4 regions of the Pseudoalteromonas sp. Z9A4 genome follow, and region 3 is predicted to be linked to each of the others. Evidence: predicted binding sites of a transcription regulator. Region 3 holds the regulator's gene; each other region holds the start of a gene.
What was found. Region 3 encodes sigma-54, which starts transcription at its own class of promoters, with help from an activator protein. Its sites were predicted from a motif close to GTTGGCACGNNNNTNGNNT; they were not measured.

Region 1: the regulator sigma-54 is predicted to act here: its motif matches at 5,742-5,760, upstream of GQR54_RS06450 (flagellar basal body rod protein FlgF).
Region 2: the regulator sigma-54 is predicted to act here: its motif matches at 4,336-4,354, upstream of GQR54_RS09465 (hemerythrin domain-containing protein).
Region 4: the regulator sigma-54 is predicted to act here: its motif matches at 4,146-4,164, upstream of GQR54_RS02105 (BON domain-containing protein).

Annotation. Positions count from the first base shown of each region.
Region 1 covers NZ_WTLA01000006.1:7,274-15,605, forward strand. The annotation lists gene flgA (flagellar basal body P-ring formation chaperone FlgA) at 1-362, opposite strand, end outside; gene GQR54_RS06420 (chemotaxis protein CheV) at 497-1,429, shown strand; gene GQR54_RS06425 (protein-glutamate O-methyltransferase CheR) at 1,450-2,280, shown strand; gene flgB (flagellar basal body rod protein FlgB) at 2,604-3,011, shown strand; gene flgC (flagellar basal body rod protein FlgC) at 3,017-3,448, shown strand; gene GQR54_RS06440 (flagellar hook assembly protein FlgD) at 3,462-4,142, shown strand; gene flgE (flagellar hook protein FlgE) at 4,205-5,569, shown strand; gene GQR54_RS06450 (flagellar basal body rod protein FlgF) at 5,796-6,539, shown strand; gene flgG (flagellar basal-body rod protein FlgG) at 6,561-7,349, shown strand; gene flgH (flagellar basal body L-ring protein FlgH) at 7,366-8,049, shown strand; gene GQR54_RS06465 (flagellar basal body P-ring protein FlgI) at 8,060-8,332, shown strand, end outside.
Region 2 covers NZ_WTLA01000010.1:22,736-31,067, reverse strand. The annotation lists gene GQR54_RS09480 (TonB-dependent receptor) at 1-102, opposite strand, end outside; gene GQR54_RS09475 (hypothetical protein) at 529-942, shown strand; gene GQR54_RS09470 (plasma-membrane proton-efflux P-type ATPase) at 1,230-3,746, shown strand; gene GQR54_RS09465 (hemerythrin domain-containing protein) at 3,869-4,294, opposite strand; gene GQR54_RS09460 (hypothetical protein) at 4,645-4,932, shown strand; gene GQR54_RS09455 (hypothetical protein) at 4,960-5,214, shown strand; gene GQR54_RS09450 (DUF6500 family protein) at 5,244-5,462, shown strand; gene GQR54_RS09445 (GGDEF domain-containing protein) at 5,499-7,418, opposite strand; gene GQR54_RS09440 (RluA family pseudouridine synthase) at 7,597-8,332, opposite strand, start outside.
Region 3 covers NZ_WTLA01000007.1:101,422-109,753, reverse strand. The annotation lists gene rapZ (RNase adapter RapZ) at 1-432, opposite strand, end outside; gene ptsN (PTS IIA-like nitrogen regulatory protein PtsN) at 451-903, opposite strand; gene hpf (ribosome hibernation promoting factor) at 908-1,195, opposite strand; gene GQR54_RS07730 (RNA polymerase factor sigma-54) at 1,222-2,721, opposite strand; gene lptB (LPS export ABC transporter ATP-binding protein) at 2,791-3,516, opposite strand; gene lptA (lipopolysaccharide transport periplasmic protein LptA) at 3,513-4,058, opposite strand; gene lptC (LPS export ABC transporter periplasmic protein LptC) at 4,048-4,602, opposite strand; gene kdsC (3-deoxy-manno-octulosonate-8-phosphatase KdsC) at 4,599-5,150, opposite strand; gene GQR54_RS07705 (KpsF/GutQ family sugar-phosphate isomerase) at 5,151-6,122, opposite strand; gene GQR54_RS07700 (calcium/sodium antiporter) at 6,126-7,094, opposite strand; gene GQR54_RS07695 (ATP-binding cassette domain-containing protein) at 7,350-8,165, shown strand; gene mlaE (lipid asymmetry maintenance ABC transporter permease subunit MlaE) at 8,165-8,332, shown strand, end outside.
Region 4 covers NZ_WTLA01000002.1:97,359-105,690, reverse strand. The annotation lists gene GQR54_RS02135 (hypothetical protein) at 1-745, opposite strand, end outside; gene GQR54_RS02130 (CreA family protein) at 775-1,260, opposite strand; gene GQR54_RS02125 (5-carboxymethyl-2-hydroxymuconate Delta-isomerase) at 1,468-1,797, shown strand; tRNA gene GQR54_RS02120 (tRNA-Ile) at 2,108-2,184, opposite strand; gene GQR54_RS02115 (hypothetical protein) at 2,439-2,936, opposite strand; gene GQR54_RS02110 (YqaE/Pmp3 family membrane protein) at 3,313-3,471, opposite strand; gene GQR54_RS02105 (BON domain-containing protein) at 3,544-4,110, opposite strand; gene GQR54_RS02100 (LiaF domain-containing protein) at 4,439-5,107, shown strand; gene GQR54_RS02095 (VOC family protein) at 5,146-5,562, opposite strand; gene suhB (inositol-1-monophosphatase) at 5,819-6,622, shown strand; gene GQR54_RS02085 (transporter substrate-binding domain-containing protein) at 6,676-7,485, opposite strand; gene secF (protein translocase subunit SecF) at 7,808-8,332, opposite strand, start outside.

The DNA.
Region 1 (8,332 bases), on a different contig from region 3:
TTTACAGTGGCTACGACAACAGGCTCCATTTCAACAATTCTTACGTGAACATATTGAGCCCAAGCTTGTTCATCATTACATTTTGCTTGAATAGTAACTTGGCGATTGTATGGAGGCTCACCTGCGGACATTAGGTCAAGAGGAGTATTACAGATACGGTCAGGGATCCGGCTATCCAGTGGCAGCGTGCTTAAATGTGTTTTAGTGTCGGTTGTGGTATCTATTTGCTCAGATACATAAGTAACGGCCATCTCTTGTAATAAATCCTTACTAAAAACTTTAGCTTGCAAAGGTAATACAAAGCAGATGCTAGCAAGAATATAAAAAACACTGTATCTTCTGATTTTTTTTAACAAACTCATAATGTTTCGGCTATGCTTATAGTTTAAAACAGGGTATAAATATTTAGCGTCAAATTATAAACGCTCTCGTTGTACTGTGTGGCTTTATAAAATAGAAGCAATTATTGTTCCGTATATTTTTTTTGGAGATTTGAATGGCAGGTGTTTTAGATTCAGTGAATCAACGTACTCAGTTGGTTGGGCAAAACCGCTTAGAATTATTACTGTTTAAACTCAGAGGGCGTCAACGTTTTGGGATTAACGTATTTAAAGTCAGAGAAGTGCTGCAATGTCCCCCGCTAACTAATATGCCTAAATCAAATGCTTATATTCGTGGTGTTGCCCATATCCGTGGACAAACTATTTCAGTTATCGACCTTTCTATGGCTGTTGGTGGGCGACCAATTGAAAATATTAAAGACAGTTTTATAATTATTGCTGAATACAACCGAACTGTGCAAGGTTTTCTTGTCGGTGGAGTTGAGCGTATTGTAAATATGAATTGGGAAAAAATAATGCCGCCACCTGCTGGTGCGGGACGTTATTCTTATTTAACTGCCGTGACTGAAATTGAAGACGAATTAGTCGAAATTTTAGACGTAGAAAAAATATTGAACGAAATCTGCCCAGTTAATACCTTAGTGAGTGAGGATGTTGCGGCTACACAAAGCGATATTCAAAAAGACTTAGGTGAGCGAATTATTTTTATTGCCGATGATTCTTCTGTGGCACGAAATCAGATTAAACGAGCATTAGAGCCTCTAGGTATTCATACTGAACTTGCCAAAAATGGTAAAGAAGCTTTAAAGCGATTGAAAGAAATCGCTGAAAATTGTGAAAAAGATATAACTGAGCGTGTAGGATTACTTATTTCAGATGTAGAGATGCCAGAAATGGATGGTTATACATTAACAGCAGAAATAAAAGCAGACCCTAAATTAGCTCCGTTACATGTTATTTTACACACTTCTTTGAGCGGGGTTTTCAATCAAGCAATGATTGAAAAAGTAGGTGCAGATGATTTTATTGCAAAATTTAATCCTGATGAACTCGCAACAGCAGTAAAAAAATGGGTTAATTGTGATTAATAAACATAGGTGTTATTGATTTGAATAATAAAGATTTACAGCAAAGTGAATACAATCAATTTCGATTATTTTTAGAACAGCAATGCGGTATTGTATTAGGCGAAAATAAGCAATACTTAGTCAAAAGTCGTTTGGCGCCATTAATGAAACGATTTAATGTTGAATCTTTGTCACAGCTAGTAAATAAAACATTAGGCCTGCATGAGCGTCAATTAAGAGCAGCAGTCGTTGATGCGATGACAACTAATGAAACGTTATGGTTTAGAGATCAATATCCGTTTGAATTATTAAAAACTAAATTTTTTCCTGAGTTTAAAGGACTTAACAGACCATTAAAAATATGGTCTGCAGCAAGTTCCTCAGGGCAAGAGCCATATTCAATTGCCATGTCGGTTGCTGAATTCCAGGCAAGCTCGCCGGGTGTGTTACGCATGGGGGCACAAATAGTCGCTACAGATATATCCAACACTATGCTTGATATGTGTAAACACGCAGAATATGACTCTCTAGCACTGGCAAGAGGTTTATCAGCAGAACGCCGTAAAAAGTTTTTCAAAGACAGCGGCAACGGTATGGCTCAGATAAACGATTCAATAAAAAAACAAGTAAGTTTTAGACACCTTAACTTGCTCGACTCATACGCACTTATGGGTAAGTTCGATATTATATTTTGCCGTAATGTGCTGATTTACTTTGCACCAGAAGTAAAAGCTAAAATTATCGCGCAATTCTCTCAAGCACTAAACCCTAAAGGTTATTTACTTTTAGGGGCGTCGGAATCTATGAGCGGGTTAAGTGATGAGTTTGATATGGTTAGGTGCAACCCTGGTATTGTTTATCAAAAAAAGTAATGCTAGTAGCTTATTACCCTTCTAATTTTTTATATTTAAACGACGCACTTAGCGTCGTTTTTTGTTTTTAGCGAACAGATAGAATTCAGATGTAGAGAAATTATCTCTCCGCAGTTCATTTAATTTAAATATTTTTATCTTACATATGTCCATATTAAAGCATTCTATAATATCTGAAGTCTCATACCTAAACCCTCCCATCTCTCTAAATTTAGTTTTTTAACACTGTGTTTAATTATTTGGATAAATAGCTTTAAACAAAAATAAATTTAATGGCTTATTTCTTGCTTTATCTAAGCTAAGTCAATTTTTTGGAGGTGGCTATGGCTATCAGTTTTGATAAAGCGCTTGGTGTGCACCCGCATGCTATGTTGATCCGTTCGCAAAGAGCCGAAGTGCTCGCTGCTAATATAGCTAATGCTGATACGCCTGGCTATAAGGCAAAAGATATTGATTTTGCCACTGCATTAAAAACGGCAAAATCTCACCAGTTAGGCGGCAATACTATGGTAAGAACAAACGATAAACACATTGCCGGAGGAACTCGAAGTGTAGGTGGTTCTGAATTATTTCGTACGCCAAATCAAACAGATACAGGTGATGGTAACTCTGTTGATATACAGGTGGAACGAAACTTGTATACACAGAATGCTATGGAGTATCAGGCGAGTTTACAGTTTTTAACTGGTAGATTTAAAGGTCTGAATAAAGCACTCGGCAGCCAAGGATAATAATTATGAGTTTATATAATGTTTTCGATATTGCTGGTTCAGCTATGAGTGCACAAAATGTGCGCTTAAATACGACGGCCAGTAATATATCTAATGCGAATACGGTTAGTTCTTCTCAGGATAAAACATACCGATCGCGGCAACCAGTGTTTGCTGCCGAACTTACTAAAGCTTCTGCCTCAGCAAGCAACCCACAAGGTTCTTCTGTAGGCGTTAAGGTGTTAGGCATTGTTGAAAGTAATAAACCATTACAAATTGAATATAACCCGAATCATCCTAGTGCTGATGAAAATGGTTATATTTACAAGCCTAACGTAAATGTTGTTGAAGAGATGGCAAATATGATATCTGCCTCTCGTTCGTATCAGACAAATGTACAAGTTGCCGATGCAGCTAAACAAATGTTGAGTAAAACACTGCTGTTAGGGCAGAGGTAACAGAGGGTAGGCTATGAGCAACGATATCAGTACATCCACCACATCCTATTTAGATTCTTTACGGTGGCAAGATAAGCAAGTAGACACTGAAGAGAAAAGTGATGCATTAACTCAGGAAGACTTCTTCTCATTGTTAACGCAACAATTATCGTTTCAAGATCCGAGTAACCCGGCTGATAACGATCAGATGATTGCGCAAATGACGAACTTTACGATGGCTGAAGGTATTTCAAATTTAAATTCTAATTTTGAAACATTAGCTGCATCAATGACTTCAAACTCAGCGTTACAAGCATCTACATTAGTAGGGAAAAAAGCACTTTTAGAATCTGATACTTTAGAGTTAAAAGAATCTGAAGAAGCGCGTGGTTCTGTTGTTGCAGAAAATCCAGTTGAGAGTTTAACACTTCGGATTGAAGATGAATCTGGACAGTTAGTGAGATCCATTGAATTAGGCGCACAATCAGCTGGTGCTATCCGTTTCTCATGGGATGGAAAAAATGAAGGTGGTGAGCGTCTGCCTCCAGGCGATTATAAAATTAAAGCTGAAGGTAGTACTAGCGGTGAGTTTTCAAGTTTGCCTATTGCTACTTTTAAAAATATTGAAAGTGTTAATATTAATGGTGCAAGCGGCATCATTATTAACACTAGAGAAGGTGCGGTTAGGCTGACAGATGTCGCAGAAATCGCGTAATAGATACTTAATATTTCTCACGTTGGCCTTTAGGCTAAAGTTTAATAGATTAGAGGTTAATTATGAGCTTTAACATTGCATTATCCGGCCTTGCTGCCGCACAAAAAGATTTAGACGTTACCGCAAATAATATTGCCAACGTAAATAGTACGGGCTTTAAAGAGTCACGTGCTGAATTTGCAGACGTGTACGCATCATCAGTATTTAGTACAAGTAAAACAAAAAACGGTGATGGTGTTCGAACAGCGATGGTTGCACAGCAATTTCATCAGGGTTCACTTCAGTTTACTCAGAATTCATTAGATTTAGCTATTACTGGTGAGGGTTACTTTGCTACCAGCGCTGTGCTTGGAGAGCAAGATTTTAGTTACACACGTGCGGGGGCCTTCAAACTTGATAAAGATAACTATATGGTTGACTCACAAGGGAATTTTCTTCAAGGGTTTCCTGTTAACCCAACAACGGGTGATACAACATCTGTTAGTTTAAGTACTTCGTCTGCTCTGCAAATACCAGATTCTTCAGGTTCACCGCGTGCAACATCTACTATATATAACTCATTTAATTTAGATTCACGCGAACAAGCAACCACAATTGCGTTCGATCCAAGTGTAAGCGCTAGTTATAATTCATCAACTTCAACAACAGTGTATGACTCACTCGGTGAGCCGCACGTATTGCAGTTTTTCTTTGTTAAGCCTGCGCCAGCAACACCACCAGTTGTAGGTGATGAAAATATGTGGGAAGTACATACAACACTAGATGGTAAGTCGTTTGACGAAAATGGCCTAGAGCAAACTGCCGCACCTTATACTCCTATTTCTACATTTCGCTTCGATGCAAGTGGCCAGCCACTCAGCACAAACGGTGTTGCAAATACAGGAACTACTTTTGACCCTCTTACTGTTACATCAGCCACACCAGGTCTTTCTGACCTGTTAAGCAATGGTGCTACGTTTCCAAATGATATCACTATCAATTGGCGCGATGAGGCTAATGGGGTTACTAAAATACCAACTCAATATGCAAGTAATTTTGAAGTGAAAACCCTTAATCAAGATGGCGCAACAGTTGGCCGTTTAGCAGGTATTGATATCGGTACAGATGGTAAGCTAGTTGCTTCATATAGTAATGGCGATTCTACTTTTTTAGGGCAAGTCGCTATGGTTCGCTTTGCGAACTCGCAAGGCTTGGAACAGGTTGGTAATACGAGCTGGAAAGAAAGTATAACATCGGGGGAACCTATTGCTGGCGAACCTGGTTCTGGTTCACTGGGTAAAATAAATTCATCAGCACTTGAACAATCAAACGTAAATTTAACTAGCGAATTAGTTGATCTGATCACTGCACAGCGTAACTATCAAGCAAACTCGCGTGCGCTTGAAGTTAACTCAACAATTCAGCAAAGTATTTTACAAATACGATAAACTAAAACTGTTTAATTTATCCTTAAAGGCTGCTTAATTGCAGCCTTTTTATTGGCTGATTCAACGTTGGGGTAGTTAATACCAGCCGGCATAAGTATTTATATAATTTAAGCAGATTGGTAAGACACATTTAAACCACGCCATAATAATTTCTTTATAGTATTAAATTTAATCTGGCATCTATATTGCATTTACTATTGCAGAGATTTTTATGTGAGTCGATGTTATGGATAAAATGGTCTATATTGCCGCGTCTGGCGCTAAGCAAAGCATGCTGGGTATGGCTCTTAAAGCCAATAATTTGGCGAACGCCAATACCACAGGCTTTAAATCTGATTTTGCTCAAGCACGATCGATGCAAGCATTTGGTGAAGGTCTACCAACAAGGGTGTTTTCTATGGAAGAACGCCCTGGTTCAGATATGACATCGGGCGGTATTGTTCAAACCGGCCGTGATTTAGACATAGCAATGAGCGACAACGCCTGGCTAAGCGTGCAAGACGCCTCAGGTAACGAAGCTTACACTAAAGTAGGTACGCTTAATATAACTGCCCAAGGTATGTTGGTTACCAGTGGTGGGCGTCAAGTAATTGGCGAAGGTGGTCCTATAATCTTACCTGTTCCGATTGAAAAAATCGGATTCAGTGAAGATGGTGCAATTCAAGTACGACCACAAGGCGCGCCAGCTAACTTTTTAGAAGAAGTTGATCGCTTAAAAATAGTTGAAGCTAATAATTCCACACTTGAAAAAGGTAACGATGGTTTATTTAGGCCAAAGCCAAATCAAACGGTTGAAACCTCAGCCAATGTAAAAGTATTAAGCGGTTCATTGGAGATGTCTAATGTTAACCCAGTTCACGAAATGGTCGATATGATCAGCCATCAACGACAATTTGAATTACAAGTAAAGCTTATGAAAACAGCCGAAGAAATTGACGAGCGTCAAGATCAGCTGTTGAGAATAGTTTAACTTTAAAATGAGGACTCTATTATGAACCCAGCATTATGGATCAGCAAAACTGGGCTTGATGCCCAACAAACCGATATCTCGGTTATATCAAATAACTTAGCTAACGCCAGTACGGTTGGATACAAGAAAAGTCGTGCCATTTTTGAAGATTTACTTTATCAAAATATCAACCAACCTGGTGGCCGTTCATCGCAAGATACCCAAATGCCCTCAGGTTTAATGTTAGGTGCGGGTGCTAAAGTTGTAGCCAACCAAAAAGAATTTACGCAAGGTAACATGTTGACCACTGAAAATTCGTTAGATTGGATGATTTCTGGCGAAGGTTTTTTTGAAGTACTTCAACCCGATGGCAATATCGCCTATTCTCGCAATGGTCAGTTTACTACTGATGGTGATGGTCGAATTGTGACATCGGGAGCAGGTTATGTTATTCAGCCTGAAATGAACGTTCCTGAAGACGCTCAGTCAATCACTATTTCTCAAGATGGCGAAGTGTCTGTACGTATTGCAGGCCAAGCCGACAACGTTGTCATTGGTCAACTTACTATTAGTGACTTTATTAATCCATCGGGTCTTGAGCCAATTGGTCAAAACCTATATACCGAAACAGCTGTAAGTGGCGCTCCAGTGCAAGGTAACCCAGGCGTTGAAGGATTAGGTAGCATTATTCAGGGCTCACTTGAAACATCAAACGTAAATGTAACTGAAGAGCTGGTAAACTTAATTGAAACTCAGCGTATTTATGAGATGAACTCAAAAGTAATTTCGGCTGTTGACGAAATGATGAGTTACATCAATCAACAGCTTTAATAGTGCAGGGGGAATTATGCGTAATATTATTTTATTTGCAGCAGGCACATTATTTTTAAGTGGTTGTATGTCTACGCAAAATAGTGAAATAGTACAGGACGATCCTTACTACGCCCCTATGTACCCTGAGCCTATTTTAGAGCCGATGGTGGCAACAGGTTCATTATTTAATACTCATACATCAAACGATTTGTATTCTGATAAGAAAGCACTGCGCACTGGCGATATAATTACGGTTAAATTGCAAGAGTCAACTCAAGCAACAAAAGCAGCTAAAACAGAAACAGACAAAGAAACCGAAGCAAGCTTAGACCCTGTTATTGGATTTGGTGGCCTACCTGTAAATATAGGTGGCGATAGCATTCAATTTGGTATAGGTAGTGATTCGTCGTTTACAGGCGACTCAAAATCAAATCAATCAAACAGTTTAGTAGGTGATATTTCGGTTAACGTAATGCGCGTTTTACCAAACGGAAACCTGGTGATCCGTGGCGAAAAATGGCTAACGCTTAATACAGGCGAAGAGTTTATTCGGTTAGAAGGGCTAGTTCGTCCTCAAGATGTAAGCGCCGATAATACAGTTGAATCAAACCGTATTGCTAACGCACGTATTCAATACTCAGGTAAAGGGCAGACGCAAGAAGCACAAAGTCCTGGTTGGCTCACACGTTTCTTTAGCAGTTCGCTGTTTCCATTTTAGAGGTAGTCACATGAACAGCTTTAAAACTTTATGCTTAATTGTATTATTAGGCTGGCAGTTTACTGCCAATGCCGAGCGCATAAAAGATGTATCTATGGTTGAAGGGGTACGTTCAAACCAGTTGGTAGGCTATGGTTTAGTAGTAGGTTTACCTGGTACTGGCGAACAAAATTCATATACTCAACAAAGTTTTAGAGGCATGTTGAATAACTTTGGTATCACATTACCTTCAACTCAAAGTCCTAAAATTAAAAATGTTGCTGCTGTCGCAGTGCATGCTGAA
Region 2 (8,332 bases), on a different contig from region 3:
TATTGCGCCATCTTTTGTTGTTTTTGATTCTTCGGCTGCAAAAGCATTAAGTGGTGTATTTAATATGGTGGCTAGGGAAAGTGCTAAATATGCGTGTTTCAAACGTTTTCTCTCTACGGTTAAAATGTTGTTGGCGATAAAGACCGAAAGGATTAAAAATAAATTTCAGTAAAATTTCGATTCTTTTTGTTTTTTAGAACATAACAAAACGGATGCATTATAAAGGTGGTAATTAAGTACTATTGTTTTATTAGTTGATAAAATATTAATAGAGCGATTGTATTAGAGTGAATGTAAATATTTGCTTTTAATGGGCTTTTTTAATTATAGACTACTTTTCACCTGCTAACATTTTAAAATTGTTAACTTTTACGCAGCATTTTAAAATTCCTAAAATAAGCTTCACTTTTATTACTACAAGGCTTAATTACTTTTTTATTTAAAATAATTAAATTTTTTTGAAATAAAAAATAACTTATACGGTCTAGGTTACTTCAACGTTTATTAATATTCATTTAAGGAAATTTTATGACAGGTTCAATGAGTTCTGATGTGCAAAACCGTTTGCAATGGTCACTTTTATCTTTGCGTTTAGGCGTATTTATTGTAATGGTTATGTGGACGTTCGATAAATTTGTAAACCCTGGTCATAGCGCACGTATTTTTGAACATTTTTACGGTATTAGTGGCTCATCTGATATAGTTGCTTATGTTATCGGTGCTCTACAACTTATATTAGTATTGGCATTTTTAGCGGGTATTAAAAAGCGCATAACTTACGGAATCATTTTTGTAATGCATGGCTTATCAACGCTTTCTTCGTACAACCAGTATATAGATGGCTTTAACAACTTATTATTCTTCACTGCATGGCCAATGTGGGCTGCGTGTTTTGCACTTTACTTATTACGCGACCAAGACGTGAAATTTACTGTAAAGTAATAAAACAATAGCTATACCCTTAAGGTTGTAGCTAAAAATACATTGGGCTGAGTTATTTACTATTTCAGCCCAATGTATAGCCTTTGAGCACTTCTTCTAATAATCCAATCTCTTTGTCATCTTCTAAAAATAATCCTTTTTATATTATTTCATCTTAAATATTGCGTTAGATCAAAGTTAATATATTTGTAAGAACAATATCGACAGCTTTAGTTTATGTTAGCTATACGGTTAGTAGGTTTTAATTACCTCAAGTTATTCAACTCAATGTTGTATAGAAGGCTCGTATGGAAAAGGTCAAAATTTCGTCAGTGCATCAATCATCAAATCGTTCAGTAAACAAGTCTTCACATAATCAAAATTGCGATGAATGGAGTAAGCTCGATTTAGCACAATTACAAGCAAAGCTAAAAACATCATCCAACGGGTTAAGCCAAACTGATGCCACACAAAGATTGGCACAATATGGACCTAACGAACTAGTTGAAGAAAAAACAAACCTACTACTCAAATTCTTATCTTACTTTTGGGGACCAATACCGTGGATGATCGAGGCTGCTATTATTTTATCGGCGCTTGCTAAGCACTGGGCTGATTTTTTTATTATTCTTGTATTATTGTTGTCCAACGTATTGGTTGGCTTTTGGGAAGAGCATCAAGCGGGTAATGCAATTGCTGCATTAAAAGCAAAATTAGCCAACAAAGCACGCGTTCGCCGCGATACTCAATGGCAAAATTTAAATGCCAGCGAACTTGTACCGGGTGATGTTATTAGAATGCGGATGGGCGATATAGTGCCTGCAGATGCGCGTTTGCTAAATGGTGATCCAGTAGAAGTCGATCAATCGTCACTTACGGGTGAGTCGTTACCGGTTGTAAAGTCGGCGGGTGAAACTGTTTATTCGGGCTCTATTATTCGCCAAGGTGAAATTGAGGCAATAGTATACGCAACCGGCGCTAATACCTTTTTTGGTAAAACAGCACAGTTAGTGCAAGGGGAGCGAACCGCAAGTCATTTTCAGCGTGCGGTGCTTAAAATTGGTAATTATTTAATAATGCTTGCTGCGGCTTTAGTGCTGCTTATAGTTATTGTTGCTTTGTTTCGCGATGATCCAATGATTACCACATTGCAGTTTGCACTCGTATTAACCGTTGCGGCAATACCAGTCGCCATGCCAACAGTGCTATCAGTTACTATGGCTGTAGGCGCTCGTTTATTGGCTAAAAAGCAAGTGGTTGTAACACGTTTAGCTGCAATTGAAGAGCTAGCAGGTGTTGATATTCTTTGTTCCGATAAAACAGGCACATTGACACAAAACCTATTAACGTTAGGTGACCCGTTTTATATCGAAAACTCAATAAATAAAGGCTCTGCTGAGCAAGTTATATTGTACGCGGCATTAGCATCTCGCTCAGAAAATAACGATCCGATTGACTTAGCTGTATTACAAAGCGTAAAAGCTGAGCAGCATCTAGATTCTTATCATATAGAGCATTTTCAGCCATTTGATCCTGTGAGCAAACGTACTGAAGCATTAATTAAAAATGCTGATGGTAAAGCGTTTAAAGTGACCAAAGGTGCACCGCAGGTTATTTTAGCTTTGTCGGCTAATATTGAGGTAGTTAAAACTCAAGTTGAGGCATCGATAGATGAATTTGCAGCACGTGGGTTTCGCTCTTTAGCGGTTGCTAAAACAGACGAGCAAGGTAAATGGCAATTTATAGGCGTATTGCCGCTTTTTGATCCACCGCGTGAAGAAGCAATACAAACCATTGCCGATGCAAAAGAAATGGGTATGAGCGTTAAAATGGTCACGGGCGACCAAGTGGCCATTGCGCGCGAAACTGCAAGTAAACTGGGTTTAGGAACAAACATTCTTGATGCTAGTGGGTTTGGTGCAACTGAGCATCATCAAGCCACACAGTTAGATGATTCTATCGAGAGCGCTGACGGATTCGCACAAGTATTTCCTGAGCATAAATACCATATTATTGATGTGCTTCAGCATAGAGGGCACATTGTTGGTATGACAGGAGATGGCGTAAATGACGCGCCAGCACTTAAAAAAGCTGATTGTGGTATTGCTGTATCGGGTGCTACAGATGCAGCGCGTTCAGCAGCATCAATTGTGTTAATGACCGATGGCTTATCGGTTATTATTGATGCAGTTAAAGAAAGCCGAAAAATATTTCAACGCATGAACAGTTACGCTATTTACAGGGTTGCTGAAACACTGCGCGTACTACTTTTTATGGCAATGGCGATATTAATTTTTAACTTTTATCCGTTAACCGCAGTCATGATTGTAATGCTTGCTTTACTTAACGATGCCGCCATTTTGTCTATTGCATACGACAATGTGCATTATCAAAATAAGCCCGAAACATGGAATATGCGGCTCGTTTTGGGTATTGCATCTGTGCTGGGAATTGTAGGACCAATTGCAGCCTTTGGTTTATTTTACTTGGGCGATAAAGTATTTGAACTCGACCGCCCTCATCTTCAAACATTAATGTACTTATTACTTTCTGTAGCAGGGCATTTGACTATATTTTTAGCGCGTACCCGAGGTCCATTTTGGTCTATTAAACCGTCTGCTATATTAATGGTCGCTGTATTTGGCACGCAAGTTATAGCAACACTTATTGCTGTTTATGGTGTGTTTATGACCCCACTAGGATGGGGATGGGCACTTGCTGTGTGGGCATATGCTTTGGTGTGGTTTTTTATTAACGATGGTTTAAAGCTAGTGGCGTATCGAATTTTTGATCCGACAGAAGCACCCTTACTAGAGAAGAGTTAGAGCATAGGTTTAGATATAAAAAGTGGTTATAAGCCAAGTGGCTTATAACCAATAGTACACAAGGGAGTGTATATAAGGTGGTTCAATTATTTGTGAGTAAAGTTACTCACAAATAAAAAGTATTAGTGCATTGCATCGTTATACTGCTTTGCCAAGCTTTGTTTTTGCCCTTCGGTTAGTGCTTTACCTGCTAATTGAAATACTTCGTGTTCTTCTTCACTTAAATGATGATGTACTAAATGGTGCAACTTTTTAGCTGCAACTAACCATGCAGATGAGCTCATTTTGGTATCTTCAAGTTGTTCAATTAATTCATCAATTTCGTGATGTTCAGCTACGCTGTGGCGCGCTTTTTCATGAGTTAAGTCATCAAACATAAGTGGATTGTAAAAGTAACGTTCTTCAAATTTTGCGTGTTGTTCTAGTTCTGTTTTTAGCTCGTCCATTAGCGTGTGGCGCTGCTCTGTGTCGCCGTGCGTTTGAATAAGCGCATCTACTAATTCTCGTTGTTTGTCATGGTCATGACGTAGTGCTTCAAAAATATTCATAACTAATCCTTTTACAATTTATTTGCTTATATCACTAAAACTAGCAAACTAGATGCCAAATATTAAGTTGATGTATTTTATTGCTTTTATTTTGATTTTTTATTTTTAGGCTGCTATCACTGTAAATTTTACAGTGATATGAATGCAATAATTTCAGGCTTTTACATAGTTCAATTATAGAAGTGAGTATAAATTCCTACAGAACCTTACAAATATTTACTGGTTGTTTATTTTATTGCAGTGATAAAGTAGCAACATTATTTAGGTACAATCTATATGTATTACTTCCACATATAATACCAATCGGTATAAATGCAGGTAGCACGTTAACTTTATAGGATAGTTTAAGGATGAACATAAAAAGCCCCATCGCCGCATTATTGCTGTGCGCTTTACTAAGTGCTTGTAGTACAGCCCCACGTTCTGACCCTAACTTATGCATTGAAGAGGCCGAAACGGTTGATCGAAATGGCGCTCAAACAAGCTCAGAAGTTTATAATCAATGCATTAGCGCACAAATTAAAAAGGATGAAAAAAATGACACTTTTTTTGATGCTATAGGTACGTTCTTTTTTGAATTTTTTTGTAATGGTGGTAGAAAAGTAAATAGGCTAACTTGCAGCTGTAATTTAAATTAAATAAGTTGCGTAAAAATAGGATTAGTTATGAAGCAATTGTTGATAGCAATTTCACTTTTTTTATTACTAAGCGCTTGTGCGGCGCAGCCTTATGCAGGCTCGGCAAAATGTATGGAACAAGCAGATATTGCATACGAAACCGATACACGTAAAAATGAGACACTAGATAATGAATGCAAAGCTGCAAAAGTAAATACGCCTAATAAAGAGCTTGAGAATCATGGCTTGGTTGATAGAAGCCTTTTACAGCTAATCGTTAGCTTTTTAAATGGCGTATTTTAATAGTAAAAATATAATTAAATAAGGTATGTATGAGGGAAGAACTAAGAGCAAAAATAATTACCGTGTGCGATAAAAAAATAGCAGCTAAAGGCGAAAATGTAGGGCTTTCTTTTTATGCATTTTTTGCCAATAAAAACGACGACCCAGAGCTACTTATGGAAGCTGCTACTTGGTGGATACACACCCATAAATTAGATCATTTTGTAAAAGCACATAAAATTAAACAGATGGTTTTAGATGGACTTTAGTCAAGTAAATGAGCCAATACTTTTAGCTGTGTTTATTTAATCAACAACGACTTGGTTTCTTCCGTTTTCTTTTGCTTTATAAAGTAATTTATCTGCATGCTTAATAAGAACATCTAGTGTGCTTTTTAAAGGGCCACTTACAGAGGCCCCTGCACTAAAGGTGATTTTTGTATCTGTAGGAAAGTCTTCTATATTACTGCAATGCTCGGCGAAGCTAATGGCGAGTCGGTTAAATATATCGCGAATTATTCGTTCATCAACCGTATTTAGTGCAAATAACCATTCTTCGCCGCCGTAACGACCAAACTGATGATCATTACATAGTGTTTCTTTTGCAGCTTTTGCAAAGGCAATAAGAACTAAATCTCCAACATCGTGACCAAAATGGTCGTTAACTTTTTTAAAGTAGTCTAAGTCAACAATTGCTATCGTCATTTTACCTTCACCAAGCTTTGCTTCTGCTGCGCGCATTATTCCTCTGCGATTAGGGCAATTTGTTAGATAATCTGTTAATGAAATATCGTGATATTTTTGACGTTGTCGAGCTTGCCGATAAAATAAAAATAATGAAGCGATCACTAAAATAAATGCAATAGCAGCGCTAAGTCGCCAAATTATTTTTTGTTGGTACTCTTCTTTAGCTTGTAGTTCACTAATGTCTTTTGCGTACTCTAGTTGCTGTATTTTTTCTTCTTTTTCTTTTACTTCAAACTGCACCTGTAGTGTTTTTATATTATTTTCACTGGTAGCTTCGTAGTGTTTTTTTGTATAAAGGAGCTTTTGTTCAATTGCTTCAAAAGCCTCGTCAGTGTAGTTAAGGCGTCGCTTTAGCTCATAGCGTTTACCTAAAAAATCGGCTTTATAAATACTGCGGCTGAATTTATCTAATTTTAAAAACACCTCATCGTTTGCTTCATTTGCTTGATCAAGTAAATTTAGTTTTATATATATGTCAGCTAACAAAATGAGCGATGCGAGTTGCATGTCGTGAACACCTGCAGAACGAGCAAGCTCAATATTTTCTTTAGTTAAAGTTAAAGCTTTATCGTAGTTTGCTTGTAAGTACTCAATACTAGCAATTGAGTACTGAGCAAAGGTTAAGCCTTTTTGCATATTAGCTTTTTTAAAATAGAGCAATGCTTTGTCTAGGTATGTTAAGGCATCTTTAGGTTTTTCTATCTCAAGCAATATATTGCCTAAACTCCAATATGCTTTTGCAGTAAAAAGCCCATCTTGTGTTTGCTCATATGCCGCAACCGCTTTTTTTGCATAATATACGGCTTTGTCTTTTTCGTTTAGATAATTGTATGCATCAGCTATTTTTCTAAAAAAGTATCCTTGAGATGCTGAATCGTCATCTTTTAATGCTAATTCTAACCCCTCTAGTGCAACATTTAGGGTCTTTTTCAATGAATCTGTATCGGTGTAATAGTAAGCAAGTGCTCGTAAAATAATGATTTTTTCTTTAGTTGAATGCTGTTGCAAGCTTTCTTCTAATTTTGTGGCTAGCGTTTGTGCTGGAGCTGGGTTTGGCTCCCTCGCTAGAGACTTGAGTTGTGATTCGAGAAATAATAAATATACACTTTTTTGATTTGGTAACTCTTTGTTCTTTAAGTAATAGGATAAGTGTGTGTTTAACGCTTCATATTTTTCTTGTCTAAAAAGTAACTCCGCATACAAAGCGGCCGCTTCTAGATGAAGGTTTTCCCAATTTTGCTCTTTGCTTATTTTAAACGCTTGAGTGAGTTTGTCTTCATTTTGAAGATAGTCTAATTCATTCAGTTTTATGTTGTTGATCAGGACTTGAGTTGTGCCAAAGTCTAGCGCATGTAAAGTTGCACTTAATGAGTCGCCGTTAGCTGAGGCAAGCTTACTTAAAAGTAAAAATAAAAGGAGAACAATATACTTTGCCCATAAAGTATTACCTAAAACCTTTATTTGTGTATTGTTAGTCATGTAAATCCTTTGCTGACTTATTTTTATTAGTGAAATACTTTTCTACATTGCTTAATAAACTTGGGCTTGAACAGTTTTTTATACTCATTATTGAAAAAATAAGACCATAAACGATATCAATTTAATTAATAAAAACCAACACATTGTATAATATAGTCGTTGTGGCTATGTGTTTTTATTAAAAATCAGCAGCTACTTCAAACTCTAATCGTTTAAGTGTAATTGGGTGAGTAAATGCTAAATACTCAGCGTGTAAATGTAATCTATCTGCTTTTTGTCCGTAATGTGTGTCGCCTATAATTGGTATGTTTAAACCTAAACTGTGCGCGCAATGTACTCTTAATTGATGAGTTCGCCCTGTTTTAGGGTATAACTGTAATCGGGTAATATTGTTGTTACGCTCTAAAACCTGCCAGGTAGTAAGTGATGGCTTACCATGTTTGTAACACACCATTTGGCGCGGTTTATCATCAAAGTCGAGCACTAAGGGTAAATCAATTACTCCGCTATCCTCAGCTACGTTACCATTAACTAATGCGACATAACGTTTATCTATGGTGCGTTCAATAAACTGCTTTTGCAGTGCTTTGTGCACGCGTTTATTAAGTGCAATCATCAATAACCCAGAAGTCGACATATCTAATCTGTGTACAATTAGCGGGCCTGATGCCTCTGGAAACTGCGTCTTGATTCGCATATAAACTGAGTCATCAATATTAACGCCAGGCACTGATAAAAACTCAGCGGGCTTATTTACCACAAGTAAGTCGTCATCTTTATAAACAATACTTAAATCTTTACCCTGAGCTGGGTTGATAAGTAGCGGGTTATCTTCAACATCTAAACCCTTTAGCATGTGCCCAAGTATTGGTTGGCATTTACTGTAACAAGAAGGGTAGTAGTTTTTATGCTGC
Region 3 (8,332 bases):
AAGTTGATGAACACTCAAATCAGTCGTGTCTATCATAAAGTCGGCGCGAGTGATTAATACATCAAGTAATTCTTTTTCTTTTTTGATGGCTAAATCAAGAGGCAACGAGTCAATTGATAGTGGGTGTAATCTACGAGTTTCAGAAAAACGTTTGATCAATGTTTGATCGTCGCTATCTAAATAAAATAACGTAGGGTTTGCAAAGCCTGGCAAGTATTCAAGAATATCGTTAAATTCATCTTGTTGTTTAGGGATGTTACGCACATCAATGCTAACAGCAATTTTATCGTAGCTATCAGACACACTGCGAACTAATGAAGGAAGCAAGTTAACTGGAATATTATCTACGCAATAATAACCTAAATCTTCTACAACGCGTAAAGCAACCGACTTTCCAGAACCAGAACGGCCGCTTATGATAATTAACTCCATTTAACACCCTTTATAAAACTATGATTGATTGACAATAACTTGGTAAAGCTCAGTATCTGATTTTGCACTGCGTAACTGTTTACAAAAATCTTTGTTGTTTAGTTTATCAGCAATGGTTGCTAGAGTCTTTAAGTGCTGCTGGTTATCGCCATCTGGTACGATGAGTGCGACGAAAATATCAACAGGGCGATTATCGATCGCATCAAAATTTATTGGAGTTTCGCTAACGAGTACTAAAGCCAAAGGCTCTTCTGCACCGCTCATTCTTCCATGAGGAATGGCAATGCCACGCCCTATACCTGTACTACCCAATTTTTCTCTGCTCATTAAAGCATTAAGAATATCTTGTTGCGGTAGGTACGGAAGTTTGTCGTGAGCAAGTTCGCTAATGAACTCTAAAATTCTTTTTTTGCTATTAAAAAGGACCGCAGCTTTGCTGCAGTCCTGGCATATAAGTGAGCTTAATTTCATCATATTAGTGTCGAGCAAGCTTCTCTTTGTGTTTAATTACTTGTCGATCGAGCTTGTCGATCAACGAGTCAATGGCGGCATACATATCTTGATGTTCTGTAGAGGCAAATAGCTCAGCACCGCTTACGTGTATCGTGGCTTCTGCTTTTTGGTTTAATTTTTCTACATCGAGAATGACATGAACATTATTAATATGATCAGAGTGTCTTTCTAGCTTCGCAAATTTAGTATTAATATAGTCTCTTAGTGAATCGGTTAATTCTACGTGGCGACCAGTTAAGTTTAGTTGCATAAGCATTACCCTCTTAGTTTAGCGTCTTAAATCAAACTTTTACGTTGATTTGACGGTGGAATAGACAGAGATTCGCGATATTTTGCGATTGTGCGTCTCGCTACTTTAATTCCTTGCTCAGCCAATATATCCGCTATTTTGCTATCACTCAATGGTTTTACTGAGTTTTCTGCAGCGATTAATTTTCGGATAAGAGCACGTATAGCCGTAGATGAACATTCACCACCGTTTTCGGTGCTTACATGGCTTGAGAAAAAGTATTTTAGCTCAAATATACCACGGGGTGTGTGCATATACTTTTGGGTTGTTACGCGCGAAATCGTTGATTCGTGCATTTCTACCATTTCAGCAACATCATTTAAAACCATTGGTTTCATGGCTTCAGGGCCGTGTTCAAAAAAGCCTTGTTGTTGCTTAACAATGCAATTGGTTACTTTTAATAGCGTGTCATTTCTACTTTCTAAGCTTTTAATAAACCATTTAGCTTCTTGTAAATGCGAGCGAATAAACTGGCTGTCACCACTGGATTTTACAGTGCGAGACATTGCTGCGTATTGGCTATTAACACGAATTTTAGGCATGCTATCTGGGTTTAGTTCAACAACCCAGCGGCCTTTTATTTTTTTAACTGACACATCAGGAATAACATACTCAGATTCTTCTCTTACAATAGTATCTGCAGGTTTAGGGCTAAGAGTATGTATTAATGTCATTACTTCTTTAAGCTCTTCTTCTTTGAGCTTAGTTTTCTTCATTAATGTACGATAGTCACGAGCAGCTAATAAATCAATATGCTCGGTTAAAATCATTTTTGTTTCATTAATGTAAGGTGTTTCTTTGTCAAACTGGTTAAGCTGAATACACAAACACTCTTGTAAACTACGCGCAGCAATACCGACAGGATCAAACAGTTGGATGCGTTTTAATACAGCTTCAATTTCATCAAGTTCGACTTCGTTATCATCTTCGTTTTCTTGATTAAAGCTTTCTAAAATCTCTTCGCAGCTTAGTGTTAAAATACCTGAATCATCGACGGCTTCTACAATCGCAATAGCAATAGCTTCGTCTGTAGGGCTAAATGGCGTTAGTTGTAACTGCCACATTAAATACTCATGGAGCGTTTCAGTAGAGGCGCCTTGGTATATTGACTCGTCTTCAGGCATTGGACCTGATGATGCTGCAGGGGCGGCACTCATGTACTCATCCCAGCTAACATCCATAGCCATGTCGTCACTTAGCGTGTCTTTTGCAAGTGCTTCACCACTATCTTGTTCATATTCGCTTGGAGCATCATCGGCAGATGCGCTAACAGTTATGTCATCGGTATCAGCTTTTTGCTCGTTTTTACCTGCAGCGTCTTCTGAATAATCTGCCTCTTCAACCTCTAATAGCGGGTTGCTGTCGAGAGCTTCTTGTATTTCTTGCTGGAGATCCAATGTACTGAGTTGCAACAAACGAATAGCTTGTTGCAGCTGTGGAGTCATTGTAAGTTGCTGGCCCATGCGCAGCTGTAGTGATTGCCTCATGTATCTCTAACAATCCTTTTATGTTGTTATAATTAATACTAGCAGATGCTTAAAGACATGGCGTAAATGTTACAGCCTAAATTGCTCGCCTAAGTAAACATCGCGTACTGTTTTATCATTTAATACGTGTTCTGGAGTACCTGATGCAATCAGCTCCCCATGAGAAACAATGTAGGCTTTTTCACAAACATCAAGGGTTTCTCTTACGTTATGATCGGTAATCAATACACCAATCCCACGATTTTTGAGATGTTCTATTATTTTCTTTATATCTAATACCGAAATCGGGTCAACACCTGCAAATGGTTCATCCAATAATATAAATTTAGGATCGGCTGCCAGCGCACGTGCTATTTCCACGCGGCGACGTTCGCCACCCGATAATGCCATACCTTGGCTATCACGAATGTGTTGTATGCTAAATTCATCTAATAATTTATCGAGCGTGTCTTCTCGGGCTTGCTTATTTAACTCTTTGCGTGTTTCTAAAATTGCCATTAAGTTTTGATAAACAGTCAGTTTTCTAAAAATTGAAGACTCTTGTGGTAAGTAGCCAATGCCTAATCTAGCACGACTATGCATAGGTAAAAGAGTAATATCGTTATCATCGATAGAAATTTTACCTTTGTCGCTAGGTACAAGTCCCACAATCATATAAAACGTGGTGGTTTTACCTGCGCCGTTAGGACCAAGTAAACCAACAATACTGCCTGCTTTGACTTCAAGGCCGACGTTTTTGACAACTTCACGACCTTTATAGCTCTTTGCTAATAGTTCTGCTTTTAATGTACTCATGGCTGACCTTTATCGTCTTTTTTACTTTTTTTAGTTTCGATAGGCACTAAAATAGTGTGAACGCGGTCAGTTGAGTTTTCATCTTTTTCGGCACTGATTAACTGTTGTTCTATATCGTAGGTAATACTTTTAGCATTAATTTTTTGTCCTGCTTGCGATACTTCTGCATTACCAACGAGCGTTAAAAAACGTTTAGATACATCGTAACGAACTTCGTCTGCACTGGCGCTCATAGTTGTGCCATCTGATTGCTTCTCTTCAAAGCGAGCAGGGCTACCCGTGGCAATTAATAGTTGCTGGTTATCACCAAGTTCATCGCGCTTATGTACTTCGAGGCGGTCTGCTGTAATTCGGCGATTACCGTGAATAATCTCAACGTTTTTCTCAAAAATACCCACGTTAGCTTTTAATTGGCCTTCTTGCTTATCGGCGCTTATTGAAATTTGATTTGCAGCAGGTTGCGAGTTTTGCTCTGCAGCACTACTATTAAACGCTAGTATAAGTGTAGGAATAATAAGTGATTTTAATATTTTATTGGTCATAATATATGGTTCGCGTATGGTTAATTAGTTTTATCACTTCGGTTTTTAAGTCGGCTTCTAGGCCTTTACCAGTGATTTTTAAATTGGGTCCGGTGATGATAACGGGTTGCTCCGAACGCATTGTTAATAGCTTTATATCTACCTGAATATTATCAGCATTGATTTTGTCTATCATGGCGTTATCGGTTAAGTTTTTGGCAACCACATTACCTTCTAAAATTAATTGCTTGTCTTCGTATAATGTTGCTTCGTCTGCATTTATTTGCCACGTTTGCTTTTCGTTATATAAAGTAAAAATGGGTTTTTCAAAAAATGTAAAACCTAATTGCTGATATAGCTCCATTTTAGCAGCAGTGACTTTGTGGCTAATTTTACCTTGCTCGTCATAGGCTGTTTGTTTGAGTTCAATAGCTATGTAGTCAGGTTTTGCAATAACTTCAGGCTCAGCCTGAGGTGCAACATTAGTTTGTGTAAAATAAGGGTACCAAAGCCAAACCATACAGCTAATGAATAAAACGCTTAATATTATGCGCGCTGCATTCATGAACTAGTGCCTTGTGTAGTTAATGCTTTACCATTTTCAAGCATGAGCAGGTCGGTAAGCTCTCTCACTGCGCCAAAGCCGCCAGGCATTTGCGTTACATAGTGTGATAAACGTTTAATAAGTGGATGGGCATCATTTACTGCAACAGCAAAGCCGACGAATTCCATAACGGGCATGTCAGGACCATCATCACCGATATAAGCAATTTGTTCATCACTAAGGTTGAGTTTATCTTTTAGCTCTTGATAGGCAATGAGCTTATTTTCTTGGCCTTGATAAATATGCTGTACGGTTAAGCTGCTCATACGTTGTTGCACTATTTGTGAATGACGACCAGTAATTACAGCAACTTCAAAGCCACTGTTTATAAGCGCTTTAATGCCAAAACCATCTTTTGTATTAAATGCTTTTAGCTCTTCACCTTGATTACCAAGATAAATACGGCCATCAGAAAATACACCATCAATATCGCATATAAGTAGCTTTACTTTTTTAGCGCGTGCTTTTGCATCATCGCTCAGCGGTTGATAGAGTTCTTCAAATTGCATTTATAACACTCCTGCTTTTAATAGGTCTTGCATGTTCAATGCGCCAATAGGCTGATTTAGCTCATTGACAACGATTAAGCCATTTATACGTTTGTGTTCCATAATATTAAGCGCTTCAGCGGCTAAAATATCTTGCGTAGCCGTAGTACATGACTTAGTCATAACAACATCTATTTGTGTTGTATGAATATCAATTCTTTGCTCTAAAATACGACGTAAATCGCCATCGGTAAATAGGCCTACTAATTGCTGATTATCATCAACAATGGCTGTCATGCCTAACCCTTTAGCAGACATTTCAATAAGGGCGTCTTTAACTGTTTGTGAAACGCTAATAATAGGTGTATTTACGCCGCCGTGCATAACATCTTTTAAAGTGAGTAATAAGCGCTTACCTAAACTACCACCTGGGTGAGATAACGCGAAGTCATCAGCAGTAAAGCCGCGAGCTTCTAATAATGCAACTGCCATGGCATCGCCCATCGCAAGTGTTGCAGTGGTACTTGATGTAGGAGCTAGTCCCAATGAGCAGGCTTCTTTTTCTACTTTAATGCACACATGCACATTAGCAAGGGTCGCCATGGTTGATTGCGTATTGCCAGTCATCGATATCATTTTGGCACCAAGTCGTTTTAAAACGGGAATGATATTTAAAACTTCGCTGGTCTCACCTGAATTAGAAATAAGCATAACCACGTCATTTTTAGTGATCATACCTAAATCACCATGACTTGCTTCACCAGGGTGAACAAAAAATGCAGGACTGCCAGTGCTTGCAAGGGTTGCTGCTATTTTATTGCCAATATGACCTGATTTACCCATACCAATGACAATAATACGGCCTTCACAGTCGTACATTAATTGGCATGCGTTATGAAAATTCTCATCTACATATTGTGCAATATCACTAAGTGCTTGGCGTTCAACATCTAAAACGCGAAGGCCTTGTTCAATAAAATTTAGCGTTGCCATTATTTACCCTACTTGACTAAAAATATACCCTTGGTAACCCAAAAACGCTATTAGCAATAAGCCGCCTTCTACTCTATTGATACGTTGGGTGCCTCTAAAGTTCAATGACATAATAATAAGAGCAAGTGTTGCGCCAATCATAATTAATACGTCTCGGCTTACTAATGATGGGTCAATGGCAGAAGGGTTAATAATACCGGCAAGTGGTAATACCGCTAGAATATTAAATATGTTTGAGCCAACAATATTACCTAGTGCTAAATCATCTTCATTTTTAAGTACACCTGCAACCGAAGCGGCAAGTTCAGGCAAACTAGTACCGATGGCAATAATTGTTAAGCCAATGACTAAGTCGCTTAAGCCGAAGTATTTAGCAATATCTACAGCCGAACCTATTAAAAAATGAGAGCTAACAGGTAGGAGTATCATGCCGACAACTAACCAAAATACCGCTTTTTTCGTAGGTACATCGTTAGGGACGTCGTCGCAGGCTTCTGAGACAAATGGGTCATCTTGGTTTTTTGCACGCATAGATACAATAATTAACCCACCGATGAATACGATAAAGCCAACCAAAAGTGCAACACCTTCATTAAATGAAAAGTAGTTATCTGAGAACACATACCAAGTAGCTAAAGATACGAGCATCACTAATGGCATTTCACGTTTTAATGTACTTGATGAAACTGAAAGAGGGCGAAATAGAGCAGTGATACCTAACACAAGTAAAATGTTTGTAATATTAGAGCCAACAGCATTGCCAACCGCTGTGTCGGTTTTGTTAGCCAGAGCGGCAGAGGCTGAAACCATCATTTCGGGTGCTGAAGAGCCCATAGCTACCACGGTTAAACCAACAATAAGTGTAGGTACACCAAAGTTTTTAGCAAGAGCCGCAGCGCCATAAACAAACCTGTCTGCACTCCAAACAAGAGCTGCAAAACCAAGAATTAAAATAACAAACGAGGTAACCATTGTGTTAAGCCAGTTATACAAAATACGGATGGCGCGAATAGTAACAAAAGCCAAGATGAAAGTATAAATAAAAGAGTAAGGTCAACTACGTAACAATGCTGCTTTTAAACAGCTAATTTAAAAATTTAAGCCGGGGTTAAGCTGTTTTAAGCGAGTCTTATAATCCTTTTCATGGATGTATTACAAAATCTTACGAATTGTTTTTTCCATCTTTGACAAAAAAGCTTTAAAATAGGTGCACTAGTGAACATTTTTATGGAGAGCGACTTGTCGCAATCAATAGTAGAAGTCAAGGATGTTAGCTTTTCGAGAGGCAATAGAACTATATATAAAAATATGAGTTTTAGCGTTCCTAAAGGTAAAATTACTGCGATCATGGGGCCAAGCGGAATTGGCAAAACCACTATGTTGCGTTTAATTGGTGGTCAGCTTAAACCAGATTCAGGTGATATTTTATTTGAAGGTGGCAGCATTCCTAAAATGTCTCGTAAAGAGTTATACGAAGCACGTACTAAAATGAGCATGCTTTTTCAAAGTGGTGCGCTGTTTACTGATATGTCGGTATTTGACAATATTGCGTTTCCTATAAGAGAGCACACAAAGCTGAGTGAAGACCTTATTCGATTAGTTGTATTAATGAAATTACAAGCGGTTGGGCTACGTGGCGCTAAAGATTTAATGCCCTCTGAGTTATCGGGCGGTATGGCAAGACGTGCTGCACTTGCGCGCGCTATAGCACTTGATCCAGAGCTAATCATGTACGATGAACCATTTGCAGGACAAGACCCTATTTCGATGGGCGTATTGGTTAAGCTAATTAAGTCGCTTAACGAAGTATTGGGTTTATCGTCTTTAATTGTGACACACGATGTGACAGAGGTAATGAGTATTGCCGATCACGTTATAATTATCGCCGATCAAGGTGTAATTGGTTGTGGTACTCCTGATGAAATGCGCAATCATGAATCTCCTTTAGTTCAACAGTTTTTAAAAGGCTTGTCGGATGGTCCAGTACCATTTCATTTTCCGGCTCAAGCTTATGCAGATGAACTGCTTGGAGAAAAAGCATAATGTTGGATTTATTTCAAAAGCTAGGGCATAAAACGCTAGGACGTTTTGCGGCTCTTGGCCGTTCGGCTTATATGCTGTTTAGTGCATTAGCGCATGTTCCTAATTTTAAAAAAGGCACACCGTTACTTGTTCGCCAGCTCTATATGGTTGGTTCGCAATCGTTACTC
Region 4 (8,332 bases), on a different contig from region 3:
GGTTAGCCGAGTTATTTACCAATGCTTTAATTTCTTTTTGTGCTTTTTTGAACTGACCACGTAAATGCGGCTTTAAATGTTTTTTAGACACTTTATCGTTTTTAAAGTAACTAATCAGGGCATGCATAAATACCGTATGTGTTTCACTTAACTTAGCTTCACGGTTAGCGTATGGATTATAACAAGAGCCACAACCGCCTTTAAACTGATACACCGTGTTGCTCATCATCACACCAAATCCTAAAAAACAGGCAAGTGCATCGGCAGCTTGTGGTAAATACTCCCTACCGCCTGGCGGTAGCACCCCAACGTGATGGATAAGTATGGTGGCCAGAGTACCCGCATAACTAGCCACTAAATCTTGTGGCTGATTAATCTGATTAGGATTAAAAGAGATACTGACCTTATGGCTTGGCGGCACAATTAGATGGCTGCCTTCGCCACGTATTTCATCACTAAATTCAAAGTGCGGAAAAACTTGCGGTTGTAACTGCTGAGGTGCGACTAATTGAATAGGCCATGCATTCATACCCGCGTAATTAGTAACGCGGGTAAAAACATTACTCGCCATTTCCTCAATGCTCGATACCGAATCAGGGAAAAAAGTGGCCGTTGGCAGTATTATTTGAGTGTGCTTTGTAAAAAACTCAGCATCAAAATTTTCTACAGCCCAAATAAATGTATCAATAAGCCATTGCTGCTCTTGATCTTCCAATAAAGGTGCCGATTTAAATAAAGCTAACATAAGGTGCTCTTATAAGTTTTAGTACTAGTTTAGTTTTTTTGTGTAAGCGCCCAATCCCACGCTTGAGTATTGTATAGCGGCACTGTTGATAGTGCATGGTGGTGGCTACCACTGGATTCTTTAGTTGAATACGATAAATATAATAAAGTACGATTCTCAGCATCGTAAATACGGCGCACTTTTAGTGATTTAAATAATATACTTTTAGATGATTTGAATATCACCTCGCCCGACTTGCTGCGGTCTATTTTTTGTAGCTGCTGCGCTGTAATAGGACCCGTTTGACGACATGCTATAGACATATCAGACGGATCAGAAAAGTCCAAATTAGCCTCTATATGACTAATATGACAAGTAACGCCTTCAAGGATTGGATCTTGCTGCGAATTAACCACAACATCTTTAGTTGTAAATAACCCCAAACTTACCGATGCAACATCGTCAGAGCAAGCACTTAATGTAATAACTGCACCTGTAAGTAAAGCTAAACGTTTAAATTTTTGTGGTAATTTCATACTTATCCTTAATTAATATATAAGTAACTTGGCACCTACGTTACTAAGCGAAGGTTCACCTGTTTGTTTTTATACTAACATCAAAAATAAATACGACTAAATTAGTTTAAAGTAAAGATTTTAGATAGCTCAGGGTTTAGCGAACCCTGTTGTATTTGATACAATTAACTCTCGCTCATGCAGTAACTCATAATAGGAAACGCCTAAATGCCGCACATTATTATTGAACACTCAGAAGACCTCCCTGTTTTACCACAAGTACTGGTAGAAAAAATTCACACTACCGCTTTCGAAAGTAACTTATTTGAATTAGAAACCATCAAAACACGCGCTATTGCTTATCAGCAATATCAACTTGGCGCAGGAAAATCAGGGTTTATACATATCGCGGTACATATTTTAGCGGGACGCTCAATTGAGCAAAAACAAATGTTAAGCGAACTATTACTTTCATGCTTAAAAACATACTGCAGAGCATCAGACAGTTTAAGCGTAAATATTTACGATATTGAGCATGAGATATACCGTAAAAATTAGTTAACTCTTGTAGTTTTGAGCAATAGAAGTAAACACTAGCAAGTAAAAAGCCCCAATAGGGGCTTTTTTTGTATTCTGAAATCAGATGCAGCTCATTATTATTTACAAGACAGAGCATGAATAGCGTCCGATCTAACGCTGGAATTTAATAGTGCATTCGCACTCTTTCAAATTTAAGAAAGCTTAGCTTAATCTATGGATTAACTTTATTTAAATTATACTTATTATTAGGGGTAGATAAAGAATAATAAATTACACGATATTAAATTCATATAGCATTAAATAATTTGAATAGGTATTTTTTGGAAAGTGGTGGCCCCTCCCAGACTCGAACTGGGGACCTAACGATTATGAGTCGTGTGCTCTAACCAACTGAGCTAAGGGGCCAACTTTTATATAACTGCTAGGCAGTTAATTTTTGAAGCGTTCAGTCACAGAGCGACTAAAGCGGGTTGCAGTATAAAAACTTTTTAGGTGCTTGTCACTACCAAACACCTTTATTTTAACAATCAGTAAGCTAACTGCTTAAATAGTAATCTTTTAGGTGGGTATAAGCATAAAATACAAGATATTTCCCATGATATTCTCTGCATTAAATTATAACCCCCCCCTCCCACATGTAGTCTTTTATATTTAACGCTCTACTTTTTAAGTAAAGCTAACATATATGTGTAGGCATACAAGGCTGTAAAAAATATGCTTGGGGCTACTGTAAGTGCCAAATTAGGTGTCTGATTAATTACATTCACCATAATCACTAAGCTCGATTGAACAGTAATCGGAATAATAGGCGCAAAAAGTACACCTGCTATTTTTTTGTTACCTAAATACGATGCGCTAGAGTTAATTGCATTATTGAAGCTTTGTCGTATTGCTACGTTTTGTGGTGTTTTAGAATGAAACATACAAATAATTGGAGTTACAAACGCAAGCGTTACATAACTAGACTTATACTTGTTGACGACCTTTTCTAAAATAAAAGTAAAAAACAGCGTTACAAATCCACTATACAAACCTTGTACTAATGCAGCTTGAAGCGTGACCGATTTAGCAATATCTGCCGAACTGTTTGCCCAGTAGGCCCAGCTAAAATAAAAAACGAATGACACAACGCCTGACAGTATAAGTCGAATATTCAATTAGCTACCTCAATATGCGTAAAAGCTTGGTGTAATGATAACACTAGAAGTGATGGTAATATTGTCACTAAATAATAGAGTAATTAACCGCGTATTGTAGATATAAACAAACTAATATTAAAGATTTCCTAAATGGCATCAATACAGAATCAGAACACTACTGTTAGTTAGAAAGCTTAATTGAAGTAAACAATGGTTTGGCTGAGGGAATGTTGGGAGTGAGTTACAAGAAATAAATCACTTAGTTTGAGTAAATTAAAAATTAGATTTTGATAAAAAATATTTACTTTAAAAATTAATATTGTGAGCCGAACAGTACTGGGGCACTTTTATCATTAGGCCTCAGTAGTCGGCTTACACAATATATAATCTGTCATTATTTTTTCGCAATAATGTAGATTGCATGTATTAACCCTGGGAAATAACCTAGCAGTGTTAATAAAATATTTAACCAAAAGTGCATACCTAAGCCAACTTGCAAAAATACACCTAATGGCGGTAATAAAACTGAAAGTATTATACGAATAATATCCATGACTAAACTCCATTTAAATTAAGCATTAAAAAGGCGTAAAGCCCAGTGTTAGTGGGCCTTAACTATACTGTACTATTCAGCAACAATAGCTAGTTTATCAACTACGTCACGAACATCTTCAGCATTTTTAGCAATTTTAACTGCTAGTTGTTTTTCAGCTTCAGACTCTACTGAACCGTTCAGAGTTACAATACCGTTGTCGGTATCAACATCAATGTCTGTACCACCTACTTCTGAGTCAAACAGGAAGCGAGTTGTGATTACAGTGGTGATTTTAGCGTCCGTTAGGTCGTTATCATCATCGTCCATCATGTCATTGCTTTTATCTTTGGTATCCATGCTTTTAACAACAGTAAGGCTGTTATCAACATCAGATACACCATCTAGGCTAAGTACAAGTTCTTCTGCTAGCTCTTTATCAAGCTCGCTATTAACTTTACCTGTAAGTACTACTTTGCCATTTTTTACATCAGTGTTAATGTCAAAGTTGTTTAGATTAGTGTTCATAAGTAGAACTGTTTCTGCCTTACCATCAATCCAAGCATCTTTACTTTCGTTTTCCCAGCTGTTTGCTTGGGCACCCATAGCCGTAGTACCAAGAACTAGAGCTGCGATAATAGACTTGTTAAATGTTTTCATAATCTTTCTCCTTTTGATTAAAGACACTTTAACTAATGCGAGCTTTGGGCCAACTTTATTTATACTTAAATTTCAATAGGTTGAGTTTACTTTGGAGTGAGGCATTATCTATAGTTGTGTAACTATTTACAGGCTACTCGGTAAAAATTTCTCAAATAGTGAAAATAGCTAGATAATTGCATTTTTGGTTAATCTATCGTTAATATAACAAAATAAAAAACATCATTATAAATTAACCTACTGATAATTAGGGTGATTATATTTGGTGCGTGCTTTGCATACAAACATCAAGAGCAGTATCAATAGTAAATACAATAAGGAATGCCCCATGTCTGTAAAAGTTGAAGACCGCCCAATAGAGCAAGTACGCGAACAAGTAATTGACCAATTAATTTATAATTACAGTCATGGGGTTATTTCTGTTGATGCATTTGAGAGACGACTCGATAGCGCGATGGATGCACCTAATAACGACGCTCTTTTAGCCTTAGTAGAAGACTTAACACTTAATACCGATCAGCAATATAAAGCAGAAAAACAATCGCAATTTAAACCACATTATAGTGCACAGCAAAACAGTGATGATGATTTTACATTACGCAGTATTTTAGGCTCTAACGAACGAAGCGGTCAGTGGGTTGTCCCAAAAAATATATATTTAAGTAACTTTATGGGATCGGTGGTACTTGATTTTACTGATGCCATTTTTGCGCATCAAAATGTAACTATTCACGTTAACTGTATTTTTGGTAGCGATGAGATTTACGTACCAGAGCATGTAAATGTAGTGTCTAAAATGTTTTGTATTTTAAGTAGCCTTGAAAATAAATCGGTATCACTTAACAAACGCCAAGGTCCTACTATTCATATTGAAGGAAAGGCAGTTATGGGATCGGTTGAAGTAAAAATAAAGCGCACAATTAAAGAAAAATTTATGAGCTTTGCAAATGAGCTAAAAACCCAGTTTGGCACGGGTAATAATAACCGCTCACTATAATTGAGTAGCAGCACTTTAGCGTGCTGCTTAGTATTTTATTATAAATCGTTATTTCGCTCGCTTGGTATATCACTTAAATACTCTACAAATTCCACCTCAAACCCGGCGGGATCAATAAAGTAAACATTTTTTCTAAACGGGTTCTCACTACCTTGCTTACTTATCCCAAAACCCGCTTTATTTAAGCGTATCACTACCTCATTTAAGTGATTAGTCACATAAGCAAAGTGTGCAAAACCAATTTGATGGCCCGATAAGTTTCTGTTTTCACCTTCACCATGGTCGCTTATCGCAATGTAATGCGTGTCATCTCCAAAGTGTACCCAGCGTCTTGGTTTTCCGTGCCAATCGCCTCTGCCCTCACTTCTGACTGACCAATGCGGAAATACAGCTTGGTAAAATTTAAGCATACTATCTATATCACTCGCGACTAAGTTTACGTGCTCTAAATACATAATGTTGTCCTATCAATTAAGTTAGGAGCACGATAAAACCTCAAGCTAACTTTAGGTAAAGAGTTATTTAAAATTAATTCGATTTAATTAGGGCCTGTTGACTTAATTATTATCTTGAAAAAATATAGACACTTTTCAATCTTGTATAAAAAACAAACATAAGTATTTGGGGTTTATTGTTTACTTTATGTCAAAAGTCGCTAAAATACGCCGGCTGAAATATATAAACGTTCTTTTACAACCCAAAGGTAATACCATGCATCCAATGTTAAACATTGCGGTTCGCGCTGCGCGCAACGCAGGCAAAATTTTACTTCGCGCAAGTGAAGATTTATCAAAAGTTGAAGTGCAACAAAAAGGCGCTAACGACTTAGTAACTAACATTGATAAAGAAGCCGAAGCCGTAATTCGTGACACTATTTTACAGTCTTACCCTACTCACTCTATTGTTGGTGAAGAATTAGGTGAGCATAAAGGCAAGGATGATGATTACCAATGGATTGTAGATCCTATCGATGGAACAACTAACTTCATCAAAGGTATCCCTCATTACGCGGTTTCTATCGCACTTAAAGTTAAAGGTCGTTTAGACCAAGCTGTTATTTATGATCCAATTCGTGGTGAGCTTTTCACTGCATCTCGCGGTCAAGGCACTCAGTTAAACAGCAAACGTCTACGTGTTAGCAAAACTACGGTTCTTGCAGGCACTGTACTTGCTACTGGTTTCCCTTTCAAAAACAAAAACCACATGGATGCATACACTGAAGCGTTTAAAGCATTGTTTGTACACACTGCAGACATTCGCCGTGCAGGTTGTTCTGCTTTAGATATGGCATACGTTGCAGCTGGCCGTGTTGATGGATTTTTTGAAATTGGTTTAAAACCTTGGAACTCTGCTGCAGGCGAACTTATGGTTAAAGAAGCGGGCGGTATGGTTGTAGATTTCGCTGGTGGTAATAACTATAACCACAGCGGCAATATTATCTGTGGTTCACCAAAATTGACTCAAGCAATTATTCGTGAAATTCGTCCAGTATTAACTGAGTCGTTACTTCGCTAATTTGATGCTATTAATAGCATGCTAAAAAGGAGCTCAGGCTCCTTTTTTTGTGCCTAAAAATAAGGGTTATCGAGCTTAATCTCTATCGTTTTGCCTTTTGTATAAGGTAGTGTATTTAAATCCTTTGCGAAGTATTCATTAAATAATGCGTCAAATTCACCGCTTTCCTGCATCACTATTAATCCCTCTTCAACAGCCTTTGCTAATTCAGGTTTACTCTTAGTCACAAAGTAATAAATACCGGTTGGATAACTTATGTATAAATTAGGCACGATTACTAAATTACTTTGTTTGTTTTCAACAAGCTCAGAGTTAACCTCAATAAACGAACGAGGAAAGTAATCTATTCGTCCACGGCTCGTTAAAGTGAACATGGCTTGGTAGTTAGTAAGCGGTCTTACATGTAATCCGTTATAGGACATTATTCTTGTATCTGGCCAGTTGTGCCCTTGTACAGCCGAAAACGTAGCTAGCTGCTCAATATTTTTTACCTTTTTAAAGCGCGCCAAGTTTTGCTTATTAGTTAATAAAGCTCGCTTACCTATATAGCCTTTAAATAGTGGTATTTTTATCGCCAAAGCAAGCGCCTCTCGCTCTGGACTGCTCATACTCCAATACATATCTAATTCGTTATCATCTAGGTTTATTAACTTACGCTTTTGCAGTTCTGATATGGGGGTCATTCGGATAACACCGGAGTAGTTAACACTTTCAAGTGCACGTACTAATAACTCATTGAGGTATTCTTCTCGTGCGTTTTGGGTATCTTGCTTTTGAGCAACATTAATTATTTGCTCTTGCGCCATAAGTGAAAAACTTACAAACAAACTAAATACACTGATAGAAACTTTTATTGGTAACATAATAATTACCTGCTTTGTTTAAATTACCTATTATTGGCTGAAAGGCTAAACACTTCTAAAGCATCCCTTGAGCACATAAATAAATAGATAACTAGAGCGATAACACTTGGCTTATTTTAGCCTCAGTGGCCGGTGACTTAACCTATGGCGATTTATATATTATTGCAAAAAGGTCCTACCGATTCACACTACAAAGTTAGCACTGTTTTCGTAAGCTTGCACTGTTACATCCGCTAATGAAAACTTAGACGCCTGAACAATTAATAAATTGCAGGTATAAAAAAACCGCTCATAGGAGCGGTTTTTATTTAATGAGACTCTACTACGGCATTGCGTCTAGGTCTGCACCTTCTTTTTCAATTACTTCTGGTATTAAGTCTTCTTTGCTTACGCCCATTGCTATAGCAACAGAACTCGCAACATAAATCGAAGAATAAGTACCAATAAACACACCAAACAGCAATGCAGTTGCAAAGCCATGAATGGTTTGTCCGCCCCATGCAAACAAAGCAATCAATACTAAAATAGTCGTGATTGAGGTTACAAGTGTACGGTTAAGTGTTTGCGTAAGTGAAATATCAATAATTTCTACTGTATCGTCAATGCGTACTTTACGGAAATTTTCACGAATACGGTCAGATACAACAATCGTATCGTTAAGTGAATAACCTATTACCGCAAGAATTGCCGCTAATATAGTTAAATCAAACTCTAAACCTAATATCGAAAATAAACCCACAGTAATAATAACATCGTGTAGTAGTGCACCTACCGCACCCACAGCAAAGCGCCATTCAAAACGAAATGCAACGTAGATTAAGATACAAATAAGTGCAGTTAACATGGC